Regions from separate parts of the Billgrantia sulfidoxydans genome, predicted to be linked through region 3. Evidence: predicted binding sites of a transcription regulator. Region 3 holds the regulator's gene; each other region holds the start of a gene.
The links. Region 3 encodes sigma-54, which starts transcription at its own class of promoters, with help from an activator protein. Its sites were predicted from a motif close to TGGCACNNNNNTTGCTNT; they were not measured.
Positions count from the first base shown of each region.

Region 1: a site for sigma-54 is predicted at 2,423-2,440, ahead of HNO51_RS20250 (amino acid ABC transporter substrate-binding protein). Genes of this name have one in related genera too.
Region 2: a site for sigma-54 is predicted at 3,160-3,177, ahead of glnL (nitrogen regulation protein NR(II)). Genes of this name have one in related genera too.
Region 4: a site for sigma-54 is predicted at 2,867-2,884, ahead of HNO51_RS05570 (nitrate reductase). Genes of this name have one in related genera too.

Region 1 covers NZ_CP053381.1:4,344,907-4,350,269, forward strand. Annotated here, with positions in the region: gene HNO51_RS20245 (amino acid ABC transporter permease) at 1-1,167, opposite strand, end outside; gene HNO51_RS20250 (amino acid ABC transporter substrate-binding protein) at 1,284-2,312, opposite strand; gene ahpF (alkyl hydroperoxide reductase subunit F) at 2,623-4,179, opposite strand; gene ahpC (alkyl hydroperoxide reductase subunit C) at 4,355-4,918, opposite strand; gene HNO51_RS20265 (ribonucleotide reductase subunit alpha) at 5,048-5,363, opposite strand, start outside.
Region 2 covers NZ_CP053381.1:357,936-363,298, reverse strand. Annotated here, with positions in the region: gene HNO51_RS01705 (hydroxymethylglutaryl-CoA lyase) at 1-425, opposite strand, end outside; gene ntrC (nitrogen regulation protein NR(I)) at 588-2,000, opposite strand; gene glnL (nitrogen regulation protein NR(II)) at 1,993-3,039, opposite strand; gene HNO51_RS01690 (DUF4124 domain-containing protein) at 3,339-3,881, opposite strand; gene glnA (glutamate--ammonia ligase) at 4,050-5,363, opposite strand, start outside.
Region 3 covers NZ_CP053381.1:2,864,701-2,870,063, forward strand. Annotated here, with positions in the region: gene HNO51_RS13275 (KdsC family phosphatase) at 1-466, shown strand, start outside; gene lptC (LPS export ABC transporter periplasmic protein LptC) at 479-1,099, shown strand; gene lptA (lipopolysaccharide transport periplasmic protein LptA) at 1,096-1,635, shown strand; gene lptB (LPS export ABC transporter ATP-binding protein) at 1,643-2,368, shown strand; gene HNO51_RS13295 (RNA polymerase factor sigma-54) at 2,527-3,954, shown strand; gene hpf (ribosome hibernation-promoting factor, HPF/YfiA family) at 4,063-4,371, shown strand; gene ptsN (PTS IIA-like nitrogen regulatory protein PtsN) at 4,378-4,848, shown strand; gene rapZ (RNase adapter RapZ) at 4,894-5,363, shown strand, end outside.
Region 4 covers NZ_CP053381.1:1,163,652-1,169,014, reverse strand. Annotated here, with positions in the region: gene HNO51_RS05570 (nitrate reductase) at 1-2,737, opposite strand, end outside; gene cobA (uroporphyrinogen-III C-methyltransferase) at 1-18, opposite strand, end outside; gene HNO51_RS05565 (ANTAR domain-containing response regulator) at 3,142-3,774, shown strand; gene HNO51_RS05560 (CmpA/NrtA family ABC transporter substrate-binding protein) at 3,771-4,811, shown strand; gene HNO51_RS05555 (NAD(P)/FAD-dependent oxidoreductase) at 5,096-5,363, shown strand, end outside.

The DNA.
Region 1 (5,363 bases), 1.5 Mb from region 3:
GGCGTTGAACCAATTCATGAACATCGACACCAGCAGGCTGATGGTGAGGTAGACCGCCATGGTCATGGCGATGACCTCGATCGCCTGTCCCGTCTGGTTGAGGGTGGTGCCGGCGAATACCGAGACCAGGTCCGGATAGCCGATGGCCGTGGCCAGCGAGGAGTTCTTGATCAGGTTGAGGTACTGGCTGGTCAGCGGCGGGATGATCACGCGCAGCGCCTGGGGCACCACCACCAGCCGCAGTACCAGGTTCTGCGGCAGGCTGAGCGCCTGGGCCGCCTCGGTCTGGCCGTGGGGTATCGCCTGGATGCCGGAGCGTACGATCTCGGCGATGAACGAGGCCGTGTAGATGGAGAGCGCCAGCCACAGCGCCAGGAACTCGGGTATCACGGTGAAACCGCCGCGGAAATTGAAGCCGCGCAGCTCCGGCACGTCCCAGGTCACCGGCACGCCGGTCACCAACAGCACCAGCAGCGGTAGGCCGACGATCAGGCCCAGCGAGATCCAGCCCGCCGGCAGGCGCTTGCCGGTGGCCTCGTGGCGGCGCTTGTTCCAGATCATCAGGGCGATGCTGGCCACGATGGCCACGCCGAAGGCCAGCGGAATCAGGCCGAACCCCGACTCGAACAGCGGCTCGGGCAGAAACAGGCCGCGCACGTTGAGGAAGGCCACCTCGCCGAACGTCAAGCTGTCGCGCGGGCTGGGCATGGCGCGCAGCACGGCGAAGTACCAGAAGAAGATCTGCAGCAGCAGCGGGATGTTGCGGAAGATTTCGATATAGCCGCTGGCCAGCCGGGCGATCAGCCAGTTGGGCGACAGCCGGGCGATACCGACGATGAAACCGATGATGGTGGCCGCCAGGATCCCCAGCGCGGAAACCACCAGAGTATTGAGCAGGCCCACCACGAAGGTACGGCCGTAGGTACTCTGGGACGAATAGTCGATCAGGCTCTGGACGATGCCGAAGCCGGCGGTATTGGTCAGGAAGCCGAAGCCGGTGGTGATGCCGCGGGCCGCCAGGTTGGCCTGGGTATTGCCGATGATGTAGAGCAGGAAGACGACGACAGCGGCAACCAGCAGCAGTTGAAAGGCCAGCGCACGCTTGGCGCGATCACGCCAGAAGGGCGGTTTTGGGCCCAGCGAATGGGCCTTGGGTCGAACGGACATGAAGGAACTCTCCGCCTGGATCCGTCAAGCAGGTATCAGCCAGCCGGCCCGGAGAGTGTCCGGGGCCGGGGCAGTACGAGGATCGGGGCATCGCGACGATGCCCCGGGCGGTACGATCAGCGAATCGGCGGTGCGTACTGGATGCCGCCCTCGGTCCACAGCGCGTTGACGCCGCGCTCGATCTCGAGCGGTGAGCTCATGCCCACGTTGCGGTCATAGCTCTCGCCGTAGTTGCCGACCTGCTTGATGATGTTGTAGGCCCAGTCGGCCTCGAGACCCATCGCCTCGCCGTAGTTGCCGTCGCGGCCCAGCAGGCGGGCGACGTCGGGGTTATCGGACTCGAGCATCTCGTCGACGTTGTCGCTGGTGATGCCCATCTCCTCGGCGTTGAGCATGGCGAACAGCGACCACTTGACGATGTTGAACCACTTGTCGTCACCCTGGCGCACCACCGGGCCCAGCGGCTCCTTGGAGATGATCTCGGGCAGTATGACCGACTGGTCCGGGTCGGAGAGCTGAATGCGCAGCGCGGCCAGCTGCGAGGTATCGGAGGTCAGCACGTCGCAGCGGCCGGCCTCGTAGCCGCCCACGGTCTGCTCGGAGGTGTCGAAGACGATGGGGTCGAACTCCATGCCATTGGCACGGAAGTAGTCGGCTACGTTGAGCTCGGTGGTGGTGCCCGACTGCACGCAGATCGCCGCACCGTCGAGCTCCTTGGCGCTGGAGACGCCGAGGTCCTTGTTGATCATGAAGCCGATACCGTCGTAGAAGGTCACGCCGGTGAAGTTCAGGCCCAGGGTGGTGTCGCGGGTGGTGGTCCAGGTGGTGTTGCGCGAGAGCACGTCGACCTCGCCGGACTGCAGCGCGGTGAAGCGCTCCACGGCGTTGAGCGAGATGTAGCGAACCGCCTCGGAGTCGCCAAACACCGCCGCCGCCACGGCACGGCAGATGTCGACGTCCAGGCCCTGCCATTCGCCCTGGTCGTCCGGCGCGGAGAAGCCCGGCAGACCGTCGCTGACGCCGCACTGCACGGCGCCGCGCTCGCGGGTGTCGTCCAGGGTATCGGCGGAGGCGATGGCAGCGGTTCCCAGGGCCAGGGCCGCTGCGGAAGTGAGCAGCAGCCACTTGTTGTTGTTGTCGCGCATTGAAGATCCCTCGTAGGTCTGTTGTGTGTCTTGGACGATGCATGCCGAAGCATGTGCCCAGCACCTTAGCAAGGTTTGTTCCAATGCGGGGATAGCGCAGGCAAAACCCTTATTCAACGCTCGTGCCAGAGAAGATCCCGCCTGAACCACTGCTCCGTTCTGGTGCGCCAAGGCGCGGTTTGCGCCCCGCCTGTACGCCGGACCAGGCGTTCACCCGACCATAGGCGAGACGCCCCCGCAGGCCAAGCCTGCGGGGGCGTCTTGCGAGGGCGCCCGCCACACCGGGGAGCCCGGCCGATGCGAGCCGGCGTCAGTGGCGAATCAGGTAGTCGAAGGCACCCAGGGCGGCCTTCGAGCCCTCGCCCATGGCGATGACGATCTGCTTGTAGGGCACGGTGGTGACGTCGCCGGCGGCGAAGATACCGGGCACCGAGGTCATGCCGCGCTCGTCGACCACGATCTCGCCGCGCGGCGACAGCTCGATCGACGAGTCGGTGAGCCACTCGGTATTGGGCACCAGGCCGATCTGCACGAAGATGCCTTCCAGCTCGAGCCGCTTGATCTCGCCGCTGGCGCGCTCCTCGTACGTCAAGCCGTTGACCCGGGTGCCGTCGCCGTTCACCTCGGTGGTGCGCGCGCCGAGGATGATCTCGACGTTGGGCAGGCTCTTCAGCTTCTTCTGCAGTACCGCGTCGGCGCGCAGCTCGTCCATGAACTCGATCAGCGTCACGTGGCCGACGATGCCGGCCAGGTCGATAGCCGCCTCAACGCCGGAGTTGCCGCCGCCGATCACCGCCACGCGCTTGCCCTTGAACAGCGGGCCGTCGCAGTGGGGGCAGTAGGCCACCCCCTTGTTGCGGTACTCCGCCTCGCCGGGCACGTTCATCTCGCGCCAGCGCGCGCCGGTGGAGAGGATCAGCGTCTTGCTCTTGAGGCGCGCGCCGGAGGCGAATTCCACCTCGTGCTCGCCGCCCTGGTCGGCCGCCGGAATCAGCTTCACGGCGCGCTGCAGGTTCATGATGTCGGCTTCGTACCCCTTGACGTGCTCCTCCAGCGCCGCGGCCAGCTTGGGACCTTCGGTGTAGGGCACGGAGATGAAGTTCTCGATCGCCATGGTATCGAGCACCTGGCCGCCGAAGCGTTCGGCCGCCACGCCGGTGCGGATGCCCTTGCGTGCGGCATAGATGGCCGCCGCGGCACCGGCCGGGCCGCCGCCCACCACCAGTACGTCGAACGGGTCCTTGTCGTTGAGCTTGGCCGCCTCGCGCTGGGCCGCACCGGTGTCGACCTTGGCCAGGATCTGCTCCAGGCTCATGCGCCCCTGGTCGAAGGGCTCGCCGTTGAGGTAGATGCTCGGCACCGACATCACCTGGCGCGCTTCGACCTCGTCCTGGAACAGCGCGCCGTCGATGGCGACGTGGCGCACGTTCGGGTTGAGGATCGCCATCAGGTTGAGCGCCTGCACCACGTCGGGGCAGTTCTGGCACGAGAGCGAATAGTAAGTCTCGAAGTGCAGCTCGCCCTCGAGCGCCTTGATCTGCTCGATGGTGTCGTCGCTAACCTTGGGCGGGTGGCCGCCGACCTGCAGCAGCGCCAGCACCAGCGAGGTGAACTCGTGGCCCATGGGAATGCCGGCGAACACCAGGCCGGTGTCCTCGCCGGGGCGATTCAGCGCGAAGGAGGGCTTGCGCGGGTCCGTGCCGTCGAGGCGCAAGGTGATCTTGTCGCAGAGGCTCTCGATGTCCTTGAGCAGTCCATGGAGCTCCTTGGACTTGGCGCCGTCATCGAGGGAGGCGACGATCTCGAACGGCTGCGTGACCTTCTGCAGGTAGGCTTTAAGCTGACTTTTCAGATTGTCGTCCAACATGACAGCGGGTTCCTTCATGTCTGGCTCATGAACTACGGCAAGACGCCTCCCTGACGCAGACCGGAGTCAGCGCGGGCCAGGGGCTTGCACGTCTGGGAAAGAGTGCCCGGGCAGAGCCTGCCCGGGCGGGGAATGCACGCGAGGTCAGGGGATTGCCTCGCGGATCGACCGATCCTTAGATCTTGCCGACCAGGTCCAGGGACGGGGCGAGCGTCTCTTCGCCTTCCTTCCACTTGGCCGGGCAGACCTCGTTCGGGTTGTTGCGCACGTACTGGGCGGCCTTCAGCTTGCGCAGGGTCTCAGCGACGTCGCGCGCGATCGCGTTGTCGTGGATCTCCTGGGTCTTGATCACACCTTCCGGATCGATCACGAAGGTGCCGCGCAGGGCCAGACCGGCTTCTTCGATGTGCACACCGAAGGCGCGGGTCAGCTGGTGGGTCGGGTCACCGACCAGCGGGAACTTGGCCTTGCCCACCGCCGGCGAAGTCTCGTGCCATACCTTGTGCGAGAAGTGGGTGTCGGTGGTGACGATGTAGACTTCGGCACCGGCCTTCTTGAACTCCTCGTAGTGCTCGGCGGCGTCCTCGACCTCGGTCGGGCAGTTGAAGGTGAACGCGGCCGGCATGAAGATCACCACGGACCACTGGCCCTTCAGGTTCTGTTCGGAGAGTTCGACGAACTCGCCGTTGTGGAAAGCGGTGGCCTTGAACGGCTGGACTTCGGTGTTGATCAGGGACATTCAGCAATGCTCCTTGTCATGGGGGTGGATGGCTCGAATACGGGGCACATCATATCCATCGCAACCGATAGGCGAAAATTGATTACCGCCATGGTTCCGATAAGGCTTGTCTATGGTGGCACCCGCGCCTCATTGCAAGGCCACCGCCTCCCCTTGACGATCCAGCGCCAGGAAGCGCTGGGTATTGCCCATCTGCAGCGATTCGACCATGCGCTGCAGATGGCTCTCGGCCTCGTCGCCGGTGGGCGCCTGCCGCCCCCTGCCCGACAGCGCGCCGACAAAGACGATGTCCCACTCGATTCCGGTGCGCTGCGACTCCGCGACCAGCGAAGCCATGTCGCTGAGTTCATCGGGCGCCTTGTCGACGCACAGCACCGGGGTCAACACGCCGCCCTCGCCCTGCTCGAAGCGCCGGCGCTGCTCCTCGGTGGGGTCGTCGGGCAGC
Region 2 (5,363 bases), 2.0 Mb from region 3:
AGCTCGATGCCGCTGCCCTCGAGGCGCCGCGCCACCTGCTCGAAGCTCGCCAGCGACTCATCGACGCTGGCATTGACGTTCTTGGCGTTGTGGGTTTCCGAAGCCGAGACGAACAGCACCACCGAGTCGATGCCGGCCTCCAAGGCCCGCTCGGCCCCGCGCAGGTTGGGCACCAGCGCCGAGAAGTGCACGTCCCGGATATCGCGGAGTTCGGCCACCAGCTCCGCGGCATCGGCCAGGGCCGGCACCGCGCGGGGACTGACGAAGGAGGTCAGCTCGAATTCGCGCACCCCGGCCGCGACCAGGGCGCGCACCAGCTCGGCCTTTTGCGCCGTGGAGAGCAGCACCTTCTCGTTCTGCAGGCCATCGCGCGGGCCCACCTCGGTGACGTGCACCCGCTTGGGCGCCCTGATCCCGTCGAGCATGATGGTTAGCCAGGCAAGGGATTTCCTCGACTGTACGTAGCCGGCTCACTTAACAGCCATGCGCCTTTCGTTGTATGCCTGCCTTCTATAGGGCCTGCCATCGGCCTGGCTGAAAGGCTTCGTTCGCCATCCGCCGGCCATTTCGGTTTGCGCGCGCAGTTCTCAATCGCCATCCGCCAGCGCCGGCAGCAGCACCTTGAGCTTGCGCGTCAGGGTATTGCGCCCCCAGCCCAGCAGCTCGGCGGCTTCGCCCTTGCGCCCGCCGGTATGCTTCAGCGCGGTTTCGATCAGGATGCGTTCGAAATCCGGCACCGCCTCCTCGAGCAGATGGGTATGGCCCGCGGCCAGGGCGCGGTCGGCCCAGTCGCGAAAGGCGGCGCGCCAGTCGCCGCTGGCCACCTCGCCACCCTCGCCCTGGCGCAGCTCCGGGGGCAGATCTTCGACCAGGATCTCGCGCCCCGAGGCCATTACCGTCAACCAGCGACAGGTGTTCTCCAATTGTCGCACGTTGCCCGGCCACGGCAGGCGGGTCAGGTGCGCCTCGGCGTCACGGGTCAGTACCTTGACGTCGGTGGCGAGCTCCTTGGCCGCCTCGGCCAGGAAGTGGCGCGCCAGGCGCGGAATGTCCTCACGCCGTTCGGCCAGCTTGGGCAGGTGCACGCGGATCACGTTGAGACGATGGAAGAGGTCCTCGCGGAAGCGGCCGTCCTCGACCAGCCGCTCTAGGTTCTGGTGGGTCGCGGCGATGATGCGCACGTCCACCTTGACCGGCGTATGGCCGCCGACCCGGTAGAATTCGCCGTCGGCCAGCACTCGCAGCAGACGGGTCTGGGTCTCGGCGGGCATGTCGCCGATCTCATCGAGGAACAGCGTGCCGCCGTTGGCCTGCTCGAAGCGCCCCTGCCGGCTCGCCGTGGCGCCGGTGAAGGCGCCCTTCTCGTGGCCGAACAGCTCGGATTCGATCAGGTCGCGGGGAATCGCCGCCATGTTGAGGGCGATGAAGGGATGGGTGGAGCGCGGGCTGTGCTGGTGCAGGGCGCGGGCCACGCGCTCCTTGCCGGTACCCGACTCGCCGTTGATCAAGACGGTGATGTGCGAGTGCGACAGCCGGCCGATGGCGCGGAAGACCTCCTGCATCGCCGGCGCCTCGCCGATGATCTCGGCGTCGAGCCCCTCGGGCACGCTCACCGGGCGCTTGCGCTCGCGAGCGTGGGCCACGGCGCGGCGCACCAGGGCCAGCGCCTCGTCGACATCGAACGGCTTGGGCAGGTATTCGAAGGCGCCACCCTGGTAGGAGGCCACGGCGCTGTCGAGATCGGAGTGAGCCGTCATCACGATGACCGGCAGGTCGGGATGCACCTCGCGCACCCGCGACATCAGGTCGAGGCCGTCGATGCCCGGCATGCGAATGTCGGTGACCAGCACGTCGGGCGGGTCGTCCAGCAAGCGGCTGAGCGCCACGTCGGCCCGGTCGATGCACTCGACCTCGAGGTCGGGCTGGGCCAGGGCGCGCTCCAGCACCCAGCGAATGGCGCGGTCGTCGTCGACCACCGCGACACGTGCGACATCAGTCATGGCGCCTCTCCAATGGAATAAGCAGACGGAATTCGGTATGGCCGGGGCGGGACTCGCACTCGATCAGCCCCTGGTGCTGGTGCAGGATGCCCTGGGCAATGGACAGCCCCAGCCCGCTGCCGTCGGCACGCCCCGAGACCATGGGATAGAACAGGGTTTCCTGAAGGCCCTCGGGAATGCCGGGGCCGTTGTCGATCAACGCCACCTCGCAGACCAGGCGATGGCGCTCCGCGCCCAGGGTGAACTGGCGCCGCGCCCGGGTACGCAGCAGCAGGCTCGGCGCCTCGGTGCCGGCCTCGGTCATCGCTTCCACGGCGTTGCGCGCGACGTTGAGCACCGCCTGGATCATCTGCGCCTCGTCGCCAGGAAAGTCCGGCAGGCTGGGATCGTAGTCACGCTCGATCGTCACGCTCGGCCTTTCCGCCATCAGCAGCGTACGCACCCGCTCCAGCACCTTGTGCACGTTGAGCGGCTCATGGCGCACCAGCTTGTTCGGCCCCAGCATGCTGTCGACCAGGTCGCGCAGGCGATCAACCTCCTCGACGATGATGCGGGTGAACTCCTTGAGGCCGGGGTCGTCGAGATCGCGCTCGAGCAGCTGCGCGGCGCCGCGAATCCCGCCCAGGGGGTTCTTGACCTCGTGGGCCAGGCCGCGCGACAGCACCTTGATCGCCTCCTGGCGATTGAGCAGGGCCTCCTCGCGGGAGATGCGCAGCAGGCGGTCACGCGGCTCCATCTCCACCAGCAGCTCCATCGCCGACAGCGGCGTCACCGTATAGTCGATCGTGACCACGCCCCCGCCGACCAGTGCCAGTCTGACCTCGCGCTGGGTGAAGGGGTGCTGGTCGTCGCGGGCCTTGGCCAGCACCTCGCCCATGCCGTCGTCCTCGGCGAGCAGCGTCGCCAGGCCGAGCCCCTTCACCCGGCCCAGGCTGACCGCCAGCAAGGCCTCGGCGGCCGGGTTCATCCAGCTCAGCCGCAGTTCATCGTCGAGCAGCAGCACCGCGGTGGTGAGGTGTTCCATCAGGCGTCGATACATTTACGACCTTTTCCTCGGTGAACGCAGGAGCGCATGGGGCAGCCCGTGCCTCGTGATGGCGCATCGGCGGGAGGCCGTCGCACCGGCCCGAAGCCAGGCAAGGCTCGGCATCGATCATTCCAAGCAAGAAATGCGCCAACCCTTCCCGGCGCGGCATGGCGCCGTTTCAGGGCGAATGCCGCGCTCCGTCATGCACTATGATGGTGCACTGATGAAGAAACTGCCAAGCCGGGGAGCCGAGGCCTCCCCTATCGTGGTGCATCGGCTCAAGGGGGCGTCCCCGAAAGGGAGCGGCCGCGTCAGTCGACGCGCTGTACGTAGAGCGAGACCGGCGAGCTGCGGTGACGCACCTGGCCCTGGGCATCGAGCAGCTCCGCCTGTAGCACGTATTCGCCGCGACCGAGGTCGTTGAGCATGAAGGCGCGGGTATGCATCGGGGTCTGGCTCACCCGGCCGTCGACCAGCAGGCGCACGCTGTGGTCGGGGCGCAGCTCCGGCTCGATCGCCAGCTCCACCTGCAGGTTGCCGGCGTAGCTGGCGGGAAGGTCCGCCCCGTGCTGCGGCGAGCGGATGCGAAAGGTGTCGTAGGGCATGAAGGGCTGGCCCGGCGCCTCGCCCATGCGCGGCGCAACGCCCTCGACGCGTGGCGGCTCGGCCCGGGCCCCTTCGACCTGCGAAGGGATCACGGTCAGCGGCGCCAGCTCGACCGGCTCGCCGCCGCGCTCGGGGTCGTCGGTGAAGATCACCTTGCCCTGCGCATCGGTGGTGCGATAGATCGTCGTGGCCAGCGCCTCCGACACCAGCGCCAAGCCCAGCAGACACAGCACGAACGCCTTGGCCATGGGGAACTCTCCCGTCGACGGCGGCCCGCGCGGCACCATGCGGTCGGCCGATCTGTCTATGAACGTATTTTGCCGCAACGCTTCGCAACTCAGTGTACGACAAAAAAGGGGCCCCGCGATGCGGAGCCCCTCGTGACGAGCCGGCGGCGTAGCGCCGGTCGCGGCTGCTCAGCAGCTGTAGTACATGTCGAACTCGATCGGGTGCGTGGTCATGCGGATACGCTCGACGTCTTCCATCTTCAGCTCGATGTAGGCATCGATCATGTCGTCGGTGAACACGCCGCCTTCGGTGAGGAAGGCACGATCCTTGTCCAGGGCTTCCAGGGCCTGATCCAGGCTGTGGGCCACGGTCGGCACCTTCTTGCCCTCTTCCGGCGGCAGGTCATAGAGGTTCTTGTCCATGGCGTCGCCGGGGTGGATCTTGTTCTTGATGCCATCGATACCGGCCATCAGCATCGCCGCGAAGCACAGGTAGGGGTTGGCGGTCGGGTCGGGGAAGCGAAGCTCGACGCGCTTGCCCTTGGGGCTCGCGGTGTACGGAATGCGGATGGAGGCGGAGCGGTTGCGGGCGCTGTAGGCCAGCATGACCGGCGCCTCGAAGCCCGGCACCAGGCGCTTGTAGGAGTTGGTCGAGGCGTTGGCGAAGGCGTTCAGGGCACGCGCATGCTTGATGATGCCGCCGATGTAGTACAGCGCCATTTCCGACAGCCCGGCGTACTGGTCACCCGCGAACTGGTTCTGGCCTTCCTTCCAGAATGACTGGTGCACGTGCATGCCGCTGCCGTTGTCGCCGACCAGCGGCTTGGGCATGAAGGTGGCGGTCTTGCCGTAGGCGTGGGCCACGTTGTGGATCACGTACTTCAGTTCCTGGACCTCGTCGGCCTTCTTCACCAGGGTGTTGAACTTGACGCCGATCTCGTTCTGGCCGGCGTTGGCGACCTCGTGGTGGTGCACTTCGACGCTCTGGCCGATGGCTTCCAGGGTGTTGCACATGGCACCGCGGATGTCGTGGAAGCTGTCGACCGGGGGCACCGGGAAGTAGCCGCCCTTGACGCGCGGACGGTGCGCCAGGTTGCCGCCCTCGAGCTGGCGGTCGGTGGCCCAGGCCCCCTCCTCGGAGGTGATCTTGTACATGGCGCCTTCGATGTCGGCCTTCCAGTGCACCTCATCGAAGATGAAGAACTCGGGCTCGGGGCCGAAGAAGGCGGTGTCGCCCAGGCCGGTGGACTGCAGGTAGGCCTCGGCGCGCTTGGCGATGGAACGCGGATCGCGCTCGTAGCCCTGCATGGTGGCCGGCTCGATGATATCGCAGCGCAGCACCAGGGTGGCGTCCTCGGTGAACGGGTCGAGGAAGGCGGTACCGTCTTCCGGACGCAGGATCATGTCGGATTCGTTGATGCCCTTCCAGCCGGAGATGGAGGAACCATCGAACATCTGGCCGTTCTCGAAGAACTCCTCGTCGACTGCGCGGGCCGGAATGGT
Region 3 (5,363 bases):
CGACGGCCGCCTCTATTTCCAGGCCGACGGCGTCGAAATCAAGGCATTTCACACCCAGGACGGCCTGGGCCTCAAGCTGCTGCGGCGGGCCGGCCTGCAGGTAGCCTTCCTGACCGGACGCGAATCGCCCATGGTCAGCCACCGCGCCGCCGCCCTGGGTATCGATCACGTCTACCAGAGCTGCGAGGACAAGCTCGCCACCCTGCGCGAGCTGTGCACGCGGCGGGGCATCGAGCTCGAACAGGTGGCCTACTGCGGCGACGACCTACCCGACCTGGCCGCCATCCAGCGTGCCGGCATCGGCATCACCGTCCCCAACACCCCGCCCTACATCCGCGACGTGGCCGACTACGTCACCGAACGCAGCGGGGGACACGGCGCGGTGCGCGAGATCTGCGACCTGCTGCTCGAGGCCCAAGGGCATCGCGACGCGCTGGTCGATACCTACCTCCACGGCAAGCGCTGAGGCCGAGCGAACATGCTGCGTCGGTTGCCACGCCCCTCGTTTCGTGTCTGGCTGTTCCTGCTGCTGGTGATCCTCGGCGGCCTGATCGCCTGGCTGGATCCCTGGCAGGCCCCGGCCCCCGGCCCGGTCCCCACCGACGAGGCCGGCGAACCCGACTATTACCTGGAGCAGGCGCAGCTGACCCGCTTCGACGCCACCGGTCTGGCGCATCAGCGCCTGGAGAGCCCGCGACTCGTCCACACCCCCCATGACGACGTCACCCGTGCCGTCACGCCCCTGGCCCATCTGATCGACCGCGACAACCGGCGCTGGGAGGCGAGCGGTGAGGAAGGCCGTCTCGGCCCGGGCGGCAATCCGCTGACGCTCTCGGGCGACGCCCGGCTGTTCGCGCCCGAGGAGCGCTGGCAGCTCGACACCGAGACCCTGCACTTCGACGCCAACGTGGGTCATGCCTGGAGCGACACGCCCGCCCTGCTGCAGCAACCCCCCCAGCACATGCGCGGCGAGCGCTTCGACGCCTGGATTCATGACAATCGGGCACGTTTGACCGACAATGTGCGCGGCCACCATGTCCCGGAAGGCACCCAGTCGGGACAAGCCGACGCCGTCAACCTAGAGGATTTCACGCCATGAAGCGATGCAGGCTCCCGACCCTCCGCAGGCCATTCACCCTGGCACTGGCCAGCGTGACGCTGATCGGCCTGGCGAGTATCGGGCCGGCCATGGCGCAGCAGCGCGACGCCGAGCAGCCCATCGAGGTCGAGGCCGACCGGCTCGACCTCGACGATCGCGCCGGCACCGCGGTCTACACCGGCGATGTCGACATTCGCCAGGGCAGCATGCGACTCACCGGCGACCGCGTCGAGTTTCAGCGCAATGCGGCCGGCGAACTCTCGCGCGCCACGGCCCGCGGCGAGCGCGCCTACATCGAGCAGCAGCCCGACCCCGAGCAACCCGTGGTTCGCGGCTGGGGGCGTACCATTGTCTACCATGTCGCCGAGCGCCGTGTGGAACTGATCGACCGCGCCGAGCTGCACCAGGGCGGCGACACCTTCGACGGCGGCTACCTCGAGTACTTCCTCGACCGCCGCGTGGTGCAGGCACGCTCCCAGAGCGAGGGCGTCGAAGGCAGCCAGCGCATTCGCATGACCCTGCAGCCGGAGCGCTGACATGTCGATGAAGACCCTGCACGCCCGCCACCTGGCCAAGAGCTACAAGCGTCGCCGCGTGGTCCACGACATCAGCCTCACCATCGAGCAGGGCCGCGTGGTCGGCCTGCTCGGGCCCAACGGGGCCGGCAAGACCACGTCGTTCTACATGATCGTCGGTCTGGTCAAGGCCGATGCCGGTGAAGTGCACATCGACGACCGGGACCTCTCGCACAGCGCCATGCACGAACGGGCTCGGGCGGGTATCGGCTACCTGCCCCAGGAGGCATCGATCTTTCGCAAGCTGTCGGTAGCCGACAACATCATGGCCATCCTCGAGACGCGCCGGGATCTCGACCGCCGCGGGCGACAGGAGAGGCTCGAGCAGCTGCTGGAAGATTTCCACGTCACCCACATCCGCGACAACCTGGGCATGAGCCTGTCCGGCGGCGAACGGCGCCGCGTCGAGATCGCCCGGGCGCTGGCCACCGAACCGGCCTTCATCCTGCTCGATGAACCCTTCGCCGGGGTCGACCCGATCTCGGTGGGCGAGATCAAGGGCATCATCCGCCAGCTCAAGGCGCGCGACATCGGGGTGTTGATCACCGACCACAACGTCCGTGAAACCCTCGACATCTGCGACTCGGCCTACATCGTCGGCGACGGCCAGATCATTGCCGATGGAAACGCCGAGGCCATTCTGGCCAACAAGCGGGTGCGAGAGGTCTATCTCGGCGAGGACTTTCGCCTGTAGCGCACTCCACTGCATTATGCAAGCACCTGGGACGCATTAAAACATTCTAATCAGGGATAAAAACTTTCACTGGCATGCATATTGCAGCCATTTCTCTTGCAAGTCATGGGCTACCCGTCTAGGGTAGAGCTTTTCCGGCAGATGAGCGCCTTACCCTCATGGCCATGAAAGCGTCCCTGCAATTACGTGTCGGCACTCAGCTGACCATGACCCCCCAGCTGCAACAGGCCATAGCCCTGCTGCAGCTCTCGACCCTCGACCTACGCCAGGAGATCCAGCAGGCGCTGGAATCCAACCCCATGCTGGAACTCGACGACGGCTTCGGCGAACAGGCCGTCAGCGAAACCCCGAGCGACGACTGGGCCAGCGAGATACCCAGCGAACTCTCCACCGACAGCGACTGGACGGACACCTACCCCGACCACGGCACGGGCTCCGGCTCAGGCGCCGCCACCGGCGAGGGGCCGGACTTCGAGCGCCAAGCCTCGGCGCAGACCCTCGCCGGCCATCTGATCTGGCAGCTGGCGATGACCGACCTGAACGACCGCCAGCGCCTCATCGCCGAGAGCCTGATCGACGCCGTGGACGCCGCCGGCTACCTGGCCCACCCCCTGGAGGAAATACGCGACGGCCTGCGCCGTCAGGGCCTGGAGGGGTTGCCCACCCGGGAGGTCGAGCAGGTCCTGCTGCGATTGCAGCAGTTCGAGCCCACCGGCGTGTTCGCCCGCGACCTGCGCGAGTGCCTGATGCTGCAGCTGGCGGCGCTGCCCGATGATACCCCACTGCTGCCCCAGACCCGCCGTCTCGTGCGCCAGTTCCTCGAGGCGCTGGCTGCCGACGACCGCCGCCTGCTCAAGCGTCGCCTGGGTCTCGACGACGAGTCGCTGGACCAGGTCATCGCCCTGGTTCGCTCGCTGGATCCCCGCCCCGGCAGCGACTTTGCCGAGGTCGGCAGCAGCTACGTCACCCCGGACCTCGTCGCCTATCACGACGAATCGGGCTGGCGCGTGGAACTCAACGCCGAGGCCCTGCCGCGCCTGCGCATCCAGCCCGACTACGTCGCCCTGGTGCGGCGTGCGGACAAGAGCCAGGACAACCAGTTCCTCAAGGATCACCTGCAGGAGGCCCGCTGGCTGATAAAGAGCCTGGCCAGCCGCAACGACACGCTTCTGCGGGTGGGACGGGAGATCATGGCGCGCCAGATCGAGTTTCTCGAGCAGGGCGAGGAAGGCATGAAGCCGCTGGTGCTGGCCGACATCGCCCAGGCCGTCGAGATGCACGAATCGACCATCTCGCGGGTGACGACGCAGAAGTTCATCCATACTCCGCGAGGCGTCTTCGAGCTGAAGTACTTCTTCTCCAGCCATGTCGGCGGAAGCGGCGACGGGGACGTCCACTCCAGCACCGCGATCCGTGCCCGCATCCGCAAGCTCATCGCCGACGAGCCGCCCCGCAAGCCGCTCTCCGACAGCCGCCTGGTGGATCTGCTGGCCGAGGATGGCATCCAGGTCGCCCGCCGCACGGTGGCCAAGTATCGCGAAGCCTTGGGCATCCCCTCATCGAGCGAGCGCAAGCGTTTTCGTTGACCCCGCGACGTGATGTTGACCCCGGGCAATCCCGCCGCCCGAGGGGGTATGCAGGGCAGGAAAAAGGGTTACAATCGAGCTACCACCCGAAGGACGAAGGAGCTTGTCATGCAAGTCAACATCACCGGCCATCATGTTGAGCTGACCGATTCACTGCGTGACTACGTGAGCGAGAAGCTGAACCGCGTCCAGCGACATTACGACAACATCACCAACGTGCAGGTCACGCTCTCGATCGAGAAGGAGCGCCAGCAGGCCGCCTGCACGCTGCATGCCGCCGGCGCCGATCTGCATGCCGAAGCTTCCGATCAGGACATGTACGCCGCCATCGATGCGCTGACCGACAAGCTCGATCGTCAACTGGTCAAACACAAGGAAAAGGCCCAGGCTCGCGCCCAGGGCGCCGGCGTTCGCTGAGTTGCCATGACACTGGAAACCATCCTGCCCCCGGAACGCGCTCTGTTCGACGTTCCGGGAGGCAGCAAGAAGAGGGTGCTGGAGTTCTTCAGCACCTTCATCGCGCAGAACACCCCGAGCCTCGACAGCCAGGAGGTCTTCGGTAGACTGGTCGGGCGCGAGCGGCTGGGCAGCACCGGTATCGGCAACGGCGTGGCCATTCCTCATGCCCGCAGCCCCCACTGCCACAGCCCCGTGGCCGCCTTTCTCAAGCTGGCCGAACCCATCGACTTCGACGCCATCGACGGCGAGCCGGTCGACCTGGTGTTCGTGCTGCTGGTGCCCGAAGAGGCCGACGATACGCACCTGTCGCTGCTGAGCCAAGTAGCCAGCGTCATGAACGACGCCGAGACGCGCGCCCGGCTGCGCAAGTGCACGAGCCAGCGTGAACTCCACGAGCGTCTCGTCGAAGCGATACGACGACAGTCCTCGGCCTGACCGCTTCCCTCGCCGTACGGCCAGCCCCTGATCAGGAGATTCCTCATGCAGCTTGTGATCATCAGCGGCCGTTCCGGCTCCGGCAAGTCGATCGCACTGCAGGCGCTCGAGGACATCGGTTACTACGCCATCGACAACCTTCCGGCGATGCTGCTCGGCTCGCTGGTGGATGAGCTACGCAGCTCGCCCACGATCCAGACCTCCATCGCCGTCAGCATCGATGCGCGCAACCTCCCCCACGCCCTGGAGCGCTTCCCGCGCCTGCTGGAGGAGCTGCGCAACAAGCAGGTCGACTGCCAGGTCATCTACCTGACCACCGATGCCCGCATTCTCCTCGAACGCTACTCCGCGACCCGACGGCGTCACCCCCTGACCCGCGGCCGGGACATGACCCTGAACGAGGCCATCGAGTCGGAAGACGCCACGCTGAGCGACATTCGCAACCTGGCGGACCTGATCATCGACACCTCGCGGCTGTCGGTGCATGACCTGCGCGGGCGTATCACCGAACAGGT
Region 4 (5,363 bases), 1.7 Mb from region 3:
TTGGCTCAGCGCTCGCATGGGCCTTCTCCTCTTCGATCAGCGCTTTCAGCTCGGGAACGCAACTTCCGCACTGGGTGCCGCAGGCCAGCCTGGCGCCCAACGCCTCGACGCTGTCGTCGCCTTCACGGATGGCCTCTAGGATAGCGCGTTGGCCCACCTGATGGCAGCTGCACACCACCGGCCCCTGGTTGGCGGCGCCGTCGTCGCAACCGGCCAGCAGGCGGCGGCGGTGCTGCGCCGAGAGCCCCGCGCCGGCGCTGGCCTCCTCGAAGCGCGCATCGAGCCAGGCCAGGTTGGGCAGCTCCAGCGGCGGCCCCGCCATCAGCCACCAGCGCAGGCGCCCTGCGGCATCCACCCCGGCGGCACGCAGCCTTCCGGTAGCCGGATCGGTGCACCACAGCGTCGGCGCCACCGGCAGCGTTGCCTCGAGCCAGGTCAGCCAGTCGCGCTGCGCCGTTTTTTTCGCAACCCCGCCGCAGGCGCTCTCGCCGCCAGCCAACTGCCATCGCTGGCAGCCGTGCAGCGGAATGCGTGCCCAGTAGCGGCTCTCGTCGCACCAGCTCGATTCCGCCACGCCCAGGTCGTCGGCCACCAGCAGGGTGGCCTCCCATTCCACCGCCAGCGGCGCCAGCGCCACCGCGCCGTGCTTCGATTCCGGCTGGCCGGAGAAGGGGTCGAGGTGCGCCTCGAGCAGCGCCCCCATGCGCGCCGTGCCGCTGAAGTAGCCGCTCCAGTGCATCGGCACGAACACCTCGCCGCGACGCTGCCCACGCGACACCCGCACCCGGCCGACATAGTCGCCGCCCGCTCCCGCCAGGCGCGCCAGGCCATGCTCCGCCACGCCCCACTCGGCGGCGTCTTCCGGGGTGAGCTCGATGAACGGCTCGGCGCGGTGATTCATCAGCCGCGGTGCACGGCCGGTGCGGGTCATGGTGTGCCATTGGTCGCGCACGCGCCCGGTGTTGAGCCGCAGCGGCCGCGCGGCGTCGAGCGCCTGTGCCGGCGGGCGCGGGCGCACCGGCAGCATCCGCGCGAGGCCGTCCGGCGTGGCGAAGCGGCCATCGGTGAACAGCCGGGCGGTGCCGTGGGGGGCAGCGGCGTTCACCGGCCACTGGATCGGCGCCAGGGCCTCGTAAGCGGCCCGGTCGAGCCCGACCAGGCCGGAAATGTCGAACAGCCTGCGCCCCTCCCCCGCATTCTCGAAGCCCGAGAGCCGGGCGTGCTCGTCGAAGATCTCGCCGGGATGGCTGTAGTCGAAGGCCTCGCCGAAACCCAGCCGCTTGGCCACCTCGCAGACGATCCACCAGTCGTGGCGCGCCTCCCCCGGTGGCGGCAGGATGCCGCGCTGGCGCGATATGCGCCGCTCGGAGTTGGTCACGGTGCCGTCCTTCTCCGACCAGCTCGAGGCCGGCAGCACGATGTCGGCATAGGCCAGCAGGTCGGCGTCGGCCATGCACTCGGAAACGATCACCAACGGGCATTTCTCCAGCGCCGCGCGCACCCGGTCGGCCCGCGGCAGGCTCACGGCCGGGTTGGTGGCCATGATCCACAGCGCCTGCACCTCGCCGCGCTCGATCGCCTCGAACAGCGCCACCGCCTTGTGGCCGGGGCCATCGGGCAGCGACGGCACCAGCCGTTCGGTGGCCCAGAAACGCGTGACGCGATCCCGCGCGCCGGGGGTGTCGTAGTCCATGTGGGCGGCCAACTGGTTGGCCAGCCCGCCCACCTCGCGCCCGCCCATGGCGTTGGGCTGGCCGGTGATCGAGAACGGCCCCGCCCCGGGCAGGCCGATCTTGCCGCCGGCCAGGTGGCAGTTGATGATGGCGTTGCCCTTGTCGGTGCCGCTGCTCGACTGGTTCACCCCCTGGGAGAACAGCGTGACCACGTGCAGGTGGGTGGCGAACCAGTAGAAAAAGGTCTCCAGGCGCTCGGCATCGACGTCGCAGTCGGCGGCGATGGCCTCCACCGAGGCGTCCTGCTCGCGCGCCGCGGCGAGCGCCTCCTCGATGCCCTGGGCATGCGCCTCCAGGTAGACCCGGTCGAGCCTGTTGCGCTCGGCCATCCACGCCAGCAGCCCGGTGAACAGGCGCGCATCGCTGCCCGGCGCGAGCCCCAGGTAGAGGTCGGCGATCTCGCAGGTATCGGTGACCCGCGGGTCGATTACCACCACCCGCAGCAGCGGGTTGCGCTGCTTGGCCACCTTGAGGCGCTGGTAGAGCACCGGATGGTTCCAGGCCAGGTTGGAGCCCACCAGCACCACCAGCTCGGCCTCTTCGAGATCCTCGTAGCTGCACGGCACGGCGTCGGCGCCGAAGGCACGCTTGTGGGCCGCCACCGCCGAGGCCATGCACAGCCGCGAGTTGGTATCCAGGTGCGGCGTGCCGAGAAATCCCTTGAACAGCTTGTTGGCGACGTAATAGTCCTCGGTGAGCAGTTGCCCCGAAAGATAGGCGGCGACGGCCTGCGCACCGTGGCGGTCGCGCACCGCCGTGAGCCGCTCGGCGACGGCGTCCAGCGCCGTGTCCCAGTCGGTCTCGACACCGTCGACCCTGGGCCGGGTCAGGCGGCCATGGTGCCCCAGCGTCTCGTGCAGCGCCGAGCCCTTCACGCACAGCCGGCCGAAGTTGGCCGGGTGCGCCGGGTCGCCCTGTACGTCGACGATCTCGCCATCCTCGACGCTGGCCAGCACGCCACAGCCGACGCCGCAGTATGGGCAAGTGGTTCGGGCCTCGCGCATGTCGATCTCCTGTCTGTTCCTGGCGAAACGACGACGCCCGCCAACGACCAACCCCGAAGGGCGGCGTTGGCGGGCGTCGTTGCCGCTCGGGGCGCCGCATGGCGCCCTCGGTAGAGTATTGACCCGCATCAAGCAGGAAGCGTGCCATCCACCGAAGACCGAACGGCTATCAGCTAGATGCCTCTTTTCCCGCGCCCCTCCCGCATGCTGCCCTGCACCATTTCCCCACGACCGGCTCCGCCCTTGCACCAGGCTAGTGCCGAGCGGGCACGCCGGATGACTTGGCTGCCCGCCGCCAGCGCCGGCTGAGGCGCCACCCGCCTGCGACGAAGCGAAACATGGAATGTTTCTTGCTTGGAGACAGGAAAAGACCACCTAGGCATGCCATTCACGAGCGAGACCCTATGCCACCACCCCTGAACATTCTGCTGGTCGACGACGAGGTGGTACGTGCCGCCATGGTTGAGGAGGCGCTGATGGCCGAGGGACACCGGGTCATCTGCCGGCTCTCGAACCCGGCCAGCCTCAACGAGATGGTCGCGCGCCATCAGCCCGACGTGGTGATCATCGATATGGAGAGCCCCGACCGCGACACGCTGGAGAGCATGGCGCTGCTCAACCGCGAGAACCCGCGCCCGGTGGTGTTCTTTGCCGACCAGCACGATTCCGACACGCTGCAGGCCGCGCTCAAGGCCGGCGTCAGCGCCTACGTCGTCGACGGCCTGGTGCCGGAGCGCGTGGAGGCCATCGTCGAGGTGGCTATCGCCCGCTTCGACGCCTTCCACAGCATGCGCCAGGAGCTGGACAAGGCGCGCAACCAGCTGGCCGAGCGCAAGCGTATCGAGCGCGCCAAGGGCCTGTTGATGAAGCATCAGGGCTGCGACGAGGAGCAGGCCTACCGCATGCTGCGCAAGCTCGCCATGGACCGCGGCCAGCGTATCGCCGAGGTCGCCGACAGCGTCGTCGACATTCTCGGCCGCCTGAACCCGCTATTGCCCCAGGGGCACGCCGCCGACAAACGGGGAACCCGCTCATGAGCCAACCGCCACTTCACGCCGCCAGCCCGGAACTCGCGCGCCTCACCCTCGGCTTCGTGCCGCTGCTCGATGCCGCCCTGCTGATCGTCGCCCGCGAACGGGGCTGCTTCGCCGCCCAGGGGCTGGACGTCAGCCTGTCGCGGGAGAACGCCTGGGCCACCCTGCGCGACAAGGTCGCCGCCGGCCTGCTCGACGGTGCGCAGATGCTCGCCCCCATGCCGCTGGCCATGAGCCTGGGCCTGGGCCGCGCGCCCTGCGAAACGCTGGCTCCGCTGCTGCTCTCGCGCAACGGCAATACCATCACGCTCTCCACGTCGCTGTGTCAGGCCAGCGGTGCCGCCCTCGACGCAGACCCGGGCAGCAGCGCCCTGGCGCTGGGCAACTGGCTGCGCGGCTCGGGCAGCAGCAGGCGCCCGCGCCTGGCCATGGTGTATCCCTACTCCTGCCAGCACTACCAGCTGCGCGAATGGTTGTCCCTGGGCGACATCGCCCCCGACCGCGACGTCGAGCTGGTCGCCCTGCCGCCGCCGCGCATGGTGGAAGCCCTGCGCGACGGCCAGATCGACGGCTTCTGCGCCGGCGAGCCCTGGGGCACCCTGGCCCGCCACTGCGGCGCGGGCCAACTGGTCGCCACCGGCGCCCAGCTGTGGCCCGGCCACCCGGAGAAGGTACTCGGCGTGACCCGCTCCTGGGCGCAGCGCTACCCGGCCACACTGGCCGCCCTGCTGCGCGCCCTGGTAGCAGCCGGCGAGTGGCTGGCCGCCTCGCCGGATCATCGCCGTCAGGCACATGAATGGCTGGCCCTGCCGCCCTACCTCGATCGCTCGATTCGCCACCTCGACACCCTCGACAGCGATGCAGCGCCCATCCATCAGCAGCTCTGCGGGGGGGACCTGCTGCGCCCGACGCCGCAGGCCGCCCTGCACTTCGCCGAACCCATCGTGCGTCAACTGGAAGCCCAGGGTGGCCGCTTCGACCCCGCGCTGCTGGCGGCGTGCTACAGCCCTGTGCATTTCGATGCCGCAACGCACCACTGATGTGCACGGCCGGCCAAGCTGAGCGCTGACCGGCCTGCACCGAGACCTTCGACCTCCTCCCCAAGACACTGGCACAAAAGGAAAAAGATCACGCACCTGTTACCTTGGCCGGAATCTTGATACCTGCAGGACAGAGCGGCGATCAAAGGCGATCGCCCACATGAAAGCGACAACGACGTCTCTGTGCTCCCCGGTTCGATCCTCGAATCGACAGGGGAAGCGCCGAGGCGTCGTTGCGTTATAGGCCCGTCATTCTGACAAGCGCAGCGAGAGGAGGTGTTCGCATGCCAAGGCGACATCCCGAGACATCCACCGTCGAGCACCTGGTCATCGTCGGCAATGGCATGGCCGGCCACCGGCTGGCCGAGGCACTCCTCGCCCGGACCGAGCGCCCCGCCAGGATCACGGTCATCGGGGCCGAGCAGACGCCGGCCTACAACCGCATCCTGCTCTCGCCGCTGCTGGCCGGCGAAATGCAGCGCGAGGCCCTCACCCTGCGCAGCGCCGAATGGTATGCCGAGCAGGGCATCGAACTCATCCTCGGCGAGCGGG